Regions from separate parts of the Rhizobium sp. PL01 genome, predicted to be linked through region 1. Evidence: predicted binding sites of a transcription regulator. Region 1 holds the regulator's gene; the other holds the start of a gene.

Region 1 (4,211 bases):
CCTGATTCCGGTTGCAAACCCGATCTATACAACAGGATTTTGAGATAGTCGTGCATCCCTGCTCTGCGCAGCCTAGGCCCAGGTCAGTGGATCGAGGCGCAGATAGAAATCGAGCCGTGCCCGGTCAGCATTAGCGATTGCGTGTAGGTCGAACAAACGATTGTGCGCAGCCCGCGCTTCCGCAGTGGTGCGCCATGTTTCGCGGGTATTGCCGACAAGCAGCGCAAAGTCGACATAGCGGTCCGCCATCCCCAGCCGCCCGAGATCGATCATTCCCGTGCAGCAAAGCGTTTCCGGATCGACCATGAAATTGGGCAGGCACGCATCGCCGTGGCAAACAACACGATCCGTGTTTTCCTGCGTGAGCCGCGCGGGCAGTTCGCTCTTTAATCGATCGAGCAGGGTTTCGGGCGGCGTGTCCTGATCGTCCGGATCGAGAAAGTCGGGATTGACACTCTTGCGCGCAACCACATCGGCTGCCCGATCGAACATTGTTTGAAGGCCGCGATCAAACGGGCAGTCTCGGGCCGGAATGGCATGGAGATCGCGCACCTGCGCGACGATGGACGGCCATGCCTTTATAAGTGCGGACACTTCCAGCTGATCCGCCGGCACGCCCGGCACGGCACTCGTCACAAGGCATGCAACGTCGTCAGACACTTGCCAATCGAGCACCGAAGGGGATCCGAGCTCAAACGCAGACAGCCATGCCGTCCGCCGACGCTCGTCATCCAACAGCGCCACACCGCTGCCGGTAGCCACTTTGGCGTAAGCGCTGCCATCGGCGCGCCGAAACAGCGCATCACCCGATTCGCCATGAAGGTAGGCAATCCATTGGCTTCCAAGAGAAAAGCCCGTCAACCGGGTTGATCCGTATTGATAATCAGTCAGGTTTCATTCCCCTCGTCTTGTCTGGCGAAGGCGATGTCGCGCCCCAGCACGACATGGATATTGCCGAACGTGATTTCATTAGCCCGGAACAGAAAATCTCCAGGTTTTTACACCGGGCGCGTTTACGGAGGAAAGCCGGTGAGGGATACGATTACCCGTAAAATTCGGCGAGAAAGTCCTGAATCTGCGCCTCCACATACGGCACCACCGGACCATCCGCCTCGAATCCCCATCATCGAAGAGACGGCCGAACTGGTCGCGGAGGCTGGCGGCAAAGGCATTGCAGTGCCGGTGGATCATCTTGTTCACGCGGAAGTCGCGTCTCTTGGTTGACCGTATCCGCCGCGAAGAATCACGACTCGATATTCTCATCAACGATATCTCGGGCGGCGAGCATATGACCGAGTGGGACAAGCCGGTCTGGGAACACTCGCTCGAAAAGGGCCTGAAATTGCTGCGGCCCAGGCAACGGACTCGGAGCGGAACCGCTTTACCGTACAATCCACGTCAAGCGGGATCTCGCAAAGATCTGAGAGTTCGCCGATCTCGGCGGGTCGCGGACGGACTGCTGGCGCGACATGACAGAGGTGCAGGAGGCGGGGAAAATAGCGGATGCCAGTGGCTATCGGTAGAACAGCGAAATCAGACGAGAGGCGGTGCGGTGTCACCAGAAACCAAAAAGGCCTTGCTTTTCAGCAAGGCCTTTGAAAACTGGCTCCCCGGGCCGGATTCGAACCGGCGACCTGTCGATTAACAGTCGAATGCTCTACCGCTGAGCTACCAGGGAACGTCTGCGCGGTGTGTGCTGCAGAAGTGAGGCTGCTAATACAAATGCTTTTCCGATTTGCCAAGCGGTTTTTCAAAAAAAATGCACAATCTTGTCAGACTGTGGAGAACTTCCCATCTGTGGGGAGTGGTGCATTCTCGATGTCACGCAAGCCAAACCCTTGGCATCGCGGCATTGCAGCGGTATCGGGGCAGGCTTTATGTTTGATAGGTGAGATTTATGGCAGAACCGCAGAAAACGAAAAAATTCGGCATCGACGCCCGAACACAGGAGCTGGTTATCGGCTCATGGCGGATGCGGCTGCCGCAATCACGTCCGCTGCGTATCGCCATCGGCGGCGTTTTGATTTTTGGTGGCATTCTCGGTTTCCTGCCTGTCCTCGGCTTCTGGATGGTGCCGCTGGGCCTACTCGTCCTGTCGCATGATCTCGCCTTCATTCGGCGTAAGCGGCGCAAATTTTCGGTCTGGTGGGCTCGAAAATGGCCGGCATCCAACTAGAACAATGCCGATCATCATATCCTCTCACGTTCGGAATCACCCAAGGGCTCTTCAAAAGGGGAAGGCCATGAGCGAGTGAATGCGAGTCTCTGGAGACAACAACATGCAAGACCTCAACCCGATCGTCAGAAACGACACTTATCTCTGAAAACATTCGATGAATTTTAGGGACTTGCGGAACACATATGGAACAGATAGTGTTCGTTCTTGATTTGTTTCTCGATTCTGGAGTGATCGTTCATGCTGACCCGCAAGCAACAGGAACTGCTTCTGTTCATTCACGAAAGAATGAAAGAATCGGGTGTGCCGCCATCATTCGATGAAATGAAAGATGCGCTGGATCTTGCGTCGAAATCCGGCATTCACCGGCTGATTACCGCGCTTGAGGAGCGGGGTTTCATCCGGCGCCTTCCCAACCGGGCGAGGGCGCTGGAAGTGATCAAGTTGCCGGAGGCCTATTCAATGAGCCTCCAGCCCAAGCGTGGCTTTTCACCCAGCGTCATTCAGGGCAGCCTCGGCGTACAACCAGTGCCCCCAGCACCTGTCAAGACTGCCTCACACAGCGACACCGTCTCGATACCGGTTATGGGCAGGATCGCCGCCGGCGTGCCGATCTCGGCGATCCAGAACAACACGCATGATATTTCCGTCCCCCTCGAGATGGTCGGTAACGGCGAGCACTACGCACTGGAAGTGCGTGGTGATTCGATGATCGAGGCAGGAATTCTGGATGGCGACACGGTCATCATCCGCAATACGAACAGCGCCAGCCCCGGCGAAATCGTCGTCGCCCTGGTTGATGACGAGGAAGCGACGCTGAAGCGGTTCCGCCGGAAAGGCGCCTCGATTGCGCTGGAAGCCGCCAACCCCGCCTACGAGACGCGGATCTTTGGGCCGGACCGGGTCAAGATACAGGGCAAACTCGTCGGGCTGATCCGCCGTTATCATTGATCTTGCCGAATTTTATCTTCGACCTGCCTGCGGCTTGGAGATGAGTTTTTGGTTATGGACTTTGCTGGATGAAGCCGGTCCTGTTGCCGTTCAGCTCGGTCGTTGCCATGCCGCTTCATATATCCAAAGCAAACCGCCTCTCAATTCGAATGCCGGTGTCAAAAACGGATCCTGCCCTGAAATGTGTCTTTGTCTACGATGACCAGTTGGGTGCGTGAAATCACAAATGAGGTTCGCGATCGGAACGCGAGCCTCATCATCTCAAAGGTGCGGGCCGTAGCGATCTCATCCCCTTAAGCCTGTGGGAGAGCGGCTCGGAAACTTCATTTCACAAACGACCGAGGATATTTTCAGAAATATCCTCTTGCGATTTGTCTAGGATCATTCTAAACCGCCGCCACAGTTCGATTATTTGAACTCGTGAGGCCTCGTGGCGGAGTGGTGACGCAGAGGACTGCAAATCCTTGCACCCCGGTTCAATTCCGGGCGAGGCCTCCAAACTTTCCCACACATAGAAAATTGACAGGGAAGAAGCGCAGGCGTCGATGGCCTTGCCGATAGGTCGCGCTCAGCGGGTTTTCACTCTTGTGAAGAGTTTTCAGAGAGATCGGATCGATAGGTTTCCGTCTTCCCATCTTGCCTGGACAGCTAGAGACCATGCCGTCGTTGACAAACGATAGCGTTGCATAATCCCCGTCGGTGCATCGCGAAGCAGGGGGATTGCTCAATGATAATAGAAGCAGGCGCAATCAGCCTTGCTGTCATCCGGTGTTGTCCAGACGCGCACTGCGAGTTTCTTGGCTGCACCGGTCTCGTCCAATCTTAGCCCCAGCAGCGACACGGCCGCGAGCTTGGGGTTGACCGCATCGATTTCGATCGTCGATCCGACCTGGTGAACGCCCTGCTTCGGGGTCCAGGTGAAAAACTGCACGCTATAATGCATTGCATTCTCCTTCACCGCGCTTTGCAGCACTTGATTTTAACGGGTGAACCGACGCTGCAACACGCTGGCCACGGGCGTTCCACTGCTGGATGCGTACTCAATGCGTAGGAGTGCAAGATATCATATTTCGGCAAGCGATGA
Region 2 (4,211 bases), on a different contig from region 1:
GCGATCCATTCCTGTTCGCGGCTGATCGCCTTCTGACGGGACGCGTCTTCACGATTTTCCTGCTGCATGCGCTTGGCCTTGGCCAAAAGGTAGGCAGAGTAGTTGCCTTCGTAAGGAATGCTGCGGCCGCGGTCGAGCTCAAGGATCCAACCCGTGACATTGTCGAGGAAGTACCGATCGTGGGTGATCATCATCACGGCGCCGGCATACATGCGCAGATGGTTTTCCAGCCAGCCGATGGTTTCAGCGTCCAGGTGGTTGGTCGGTTCGTCGAGCAGCAGCAGGTCCGGCTTGGAGAGCAAGAGCTTGCAGAGCGCCAGACGGCGGCGCTCGCCACCCGAAAGGCTGGTCACATCCGCATCGCCAGGCGGGCAGCGCAGAGCTTCCATCGCCATCTCGACCTGGCTTTCCAGATCCCACAGGTTCTGGCCGTCAATGATGTCCTGGAGCTTCGAGCCCTCTTCCGCCGTCTCGTCGGAATAGTTCATCATCAGTTCGTTGTAACGCTCGAGGATGGCGGTCTTGTCGGCCACACCCTCCATGACGTTTTCCATCGCCGTCTTGGTAGGATCGAGCTGCGGTTCCTGCGCCAGGTACCCGACGGTAGCGCCCTGAGCAACCCAGGCTTCGCCGGTGTATTCCGTGTCGAGGCCGGCCATGATGCGCAGGACGGTCGACTTACCGGCACCGTTCGGGCCGAGAATACCGATCTTGGCGTCCGGATAGAACGACAGATTGACATTCTCCAGCACCTTCTTGGTGCCGTAGGACTTGTTCAGCCCGGACATATGATAAATGAATTGACGTGCCATAGAGAGACTGCTCCGACGGAATGGGATTTTGCCCGCTATGTAGGCGAATTATCCCGGCGGAGCAATGAAGAAACCGGTTTTAGCAACGCCATTCACGGAATGCCGGCTGCATCGACGGTCCCTTTTGCGCATTTGAAATCGGTATCGCCGGCCGCAAGGATCAGAGTTGAAAGGCCGGCATTGCTGGAAACATCACCCGACAGGCCGATCGTCAGCCCGGTGATGACACTGCGCGCGCCAGCTTTCTCGCAACGCATCCTGACGCGATCACCCGATCCCTTGCCAAAACTTTCGTCAAAGGCCTGCTTGACGTCGCCTTCGGTTACCTCACGCCCGATCCGTCCTGAAAACAAGGCACGCACCGCCGAGCTATTGATCTCCTCAAGAAGACGCAGCTGCACGGAAAAATAATCCTGCGCCGTGCCGCCGTGGCACGTGCCGCTGCGCAGCCACTGGTGCCGGTCGAGCCCCGATTGCGTTCCCGGCATCGCCACCATCAGCTTGGCGGCCGTCTCCTGCGCCATCGCCAGCTTTGGCAAATCCAGCCAGTCGCCATTGCGATCGCGCGCCTTGATATCCGCAGCGACACCACAGTAACTCTTCTTCACCGGCCATAGGCCATGCAGGGAAAAATGGGTTGCGTCATGGCGCTCGGAGGTCTGCCCGACGCACTCCTTGCGGTTCGGCCGCGTCTCGCAAAATCCGGGCTGCCAGCTCACAGCAAGAATGTATTCGGTCCGGCCCTTCGCGAGTGAGGCCTGTTCCTCGGCGAATGCCGCAGGCGAAGACATCATCGCAAGCACAAACAAGCTCAGGCGATAGAAAAGCGGTGCAAAAACGATCCTTACATTTCTGTGCATGCCAGCCTCCCCAAAAGAGAACACAACATGATCATTTAGCAATCAAAACGAGAAAATTGCAACCTGGAATCCTTACATCTGCGATTCTTTTCTGACCTGATACCAAACAAGCACCAAGCGCCGGTTGCCTTCGGCTGTTAAATCAAGTTGATAGCGGTCAAGCGCAGGAAGTTCGCCTGGGAGGATCTAACGGGTGTTCGCCAAGGTCGAAACGTTGCAAAGCCCGAGTGGAGCCATCCTTGCCTGGCGCCACTGGCCTGCCGCCGTCCCCGGAAAAGGCATCTTGATTGTCAGCCACGGACTGGCCGAACATTCCGCCCGTTATGCCCGCTTCGCCGCAGTCATGGCGAACACCGGTTTCAACGTCTATGCGCACGATCATCGCGGCCACGGCGCAACCAAAGCCGCCGATGCGCCACTCGGCCGTTATGCGCAATCGCAAGGGGCAGCCAAGGTCCTTGCCGACATCAGGACAATGCGGAACATGGCTGCTGGCAGTCATCCCGGGCTTCCCGTTATCCTGTTCGGTCATTCCATGGGCGGCCTGATTGCGCTGAATGCCGCGGAGGAAGACCCCGAGCTTTACGACGGACTGGCTGTCTGGAATTCCAATTTCAATCCGGGTCTTGCCGGGCGCGCAGCCCAAGCTATCCTTGCCATCGAGAAAATGCTGAAGGGTTCCGATGTGCCGAGTGGGCTGCTGTCGAAGCTGACATTCGGCGCCTGGGCCAAATCGATCCCCAACCGCAAGACCGACTATGACTGGCTGTCGCACGACCCGGTAGAAGTGGCAAAATACATCGATGACCCGCTCTGCGGTTTCGATGCCAGCGTTTCGATGTGGATCGACCTGTTCGCGTTGACCTTCGCAGGCGCACGGCAGGATCGGCTGAGCCGGCTGCCGCAAAACCTGCCGATCCACCTCGTCGGCGGCGGCGAGGACCCAGCCACCAATGGCGGCCGGGAAATCTCATGGCTAGCGCAGCGCATGCAGAATGCGGGGCTGAAGCAAGTAACAACAGTGATTTACCCCACAATGCGCCACGAAACCCTGAACGAAATTGAGCGCAACAGCGCCATGCAGGACTTTACCGGATGGTGTCTTTCCGTCGTGGAACACCGGAGATGAGCAAAGACTAGCATGGCAGACATTTCCGCAAATCCGGCGACACGCAGCAACGATGTTTCCTTTGGCCTTAGCCTGATGGTCATCGCGGTGCTGATTTCGCCGCTGATCGATATCTTTGCAAAGCTTGCGATCACCACCATTCCATCGGCCGAAATCACCGCTGTGCGTTTCGTGCTGCAGATGATCTTCATCCTGCCGATCGTCATCGTCCGCGGCACATTGTTCGATCTCACCTGGAAGAAGACCGGGCTGCATATGCTGCGCGGCGGCCTGCTTGTCGTGACCATGCTGTCCTTCATCACCACGCTGAAGGCGATGGAGGTCGCCGATGCCATCGCCATTTTCTTCGTCGAACCGATCATCCTGACCATCCTCGGCAGCATCTTCCTCAAGGAAACCATCGGCTGGCGGCGCTACACCGCCTGCGGGGTCGGTTTTTTCGGGGCCCTGCTGGTCATCCAGCCGAGCATGCAGGAAGTTGGCTGGATCGCGCTTCTGCCCATCGTCTCCGCCTTCGGGCTTGCGATCTTCCTGCTGGTGACCCGCCTCGTCGCGCAGAACGAAGATCCGTGGTCGATGCAGTTTCATGCCGGCGTCTGGGGCGCGCTGTTCTGCGGTATCCTGCTCTATATCGGCGATGGCACCGGCTCGGAGATTTTCGATCCGGTCATGCCGGATATGACCGCAGGCCTCTATCTGCTTGGCGTCGGCGTCACCGCAACCATATCCGGGGTGCTTGGCGTCTATGCCTATCGCGCAGCACCGGCATCGGTTCTGGCACCGCTGCAATATCTGGAGATCGTCTCGGCGACGATCTTCGGCTGGCTGGTGTTCGGCCATCTGCCGGACGCACTGAAATGGCTGGGCATCGGGATCATTATCGGTTCCGGTCTTTACATCATCTGGCGGGAGCGCCGGGTGAACAAGACAGCAAGCATCGCGCCGGTATCACCGGCCATCTGACAAGATTTATTGACGTGCTTTGGGAGGAGCAGACATGAAGACAGGCGGAGAACTAATCGTTGAGGCGCTGAAGGCTAACGGCGTCAGACGGGTGTCCTGTGTACCGGGGGAAAGCTATCTCGCCGTGCTCGACGCACTCTACGATACTGACATCGAGGTCCTGGTCTGCCGCCAGGAAGGTGGGGCTGCCATGATGGCTGACGCCTGGGGCCGGCTGACCGGTGAGCCCGGCATCTGCATGGTGACCCGTGGCCCGGGCGCCATGAACGCCTCCGCCGGCCTGCATATCGCCCGCCAGGATTCCATCCCGATGATCCTGTTCATCGGCCAGGTCCAGCGCGATGCGCGCGAACGGGAAGCCTTTCAGGAAATCGAATATCGCCGCGCTTTCACAGAAATTGCCAAATGGGTCGGCGAGATCGACGATCCCGCCCGTATCCCGGAATT

Evidence for each region. Region 1 encodes LexA, which represses DNA repair genes until DNA is damaged. Its sites were predicted from a motif close to TGTTCNNNNTGTGTTCNG; they were not measured.
Region 2: the regulator LexA is predicted to act here: its motif matches at 1,689-1,706, upstream of R6X40_RS03160 (ribonuclease T2 family protein).

The regions. Positions count from the first base shown of each region.
Region 1 is NZ_JAWQUM010000002.1:289,223-293,433, forward strand. Features, by position in the region: gene R6X40_RS05790 (APH(3'') family aminoglycoside O-phosphotransferase) at 73-861, opposite strand; partial or broken gene R6X40_RS05795 (hypothetical protein) at 1,030-1,351, shown strand; tRNA gene R6X40_RS05800 (tRNA-Asn) at 1,604-1,678, opposite strand; gene R6X40_RS05805 (hypothetical protein) at 1,898-2,176, shown strand; gene lexA (transcriptional repressor LexA) at 2,417-3,127, shown strand; tRNA gene R6X40_RS05815 (tRNA-Cys) at 3,552-3,625, shown strand; gene R6X40_RS05820 (hypothetical protein) at 3,852-4,070, opposite strand.
Region 2 is NZ_JAWQUM010000001.1:684,334-688,544, reverse strand. Features, by position in the region: gene ettA (energy-dependent translational throttle protein EttA) at 1-812, opposite strand, end outside; gene R6X40_RS03160 (ribonuclease T2 family protein) at 905-1,672, opposite strand; gene R6X40_RS03155 (alpha/beta hydrolase) at 1,866-2,801, shown strand; gene R6X40_RS03150 (DMT family transporter) at 2,814-3,764, shown strand; gene R6X40_RS03145 (thiamine pyrophosphate-binding protein) at 3,799-4,211, shown strand, end outside.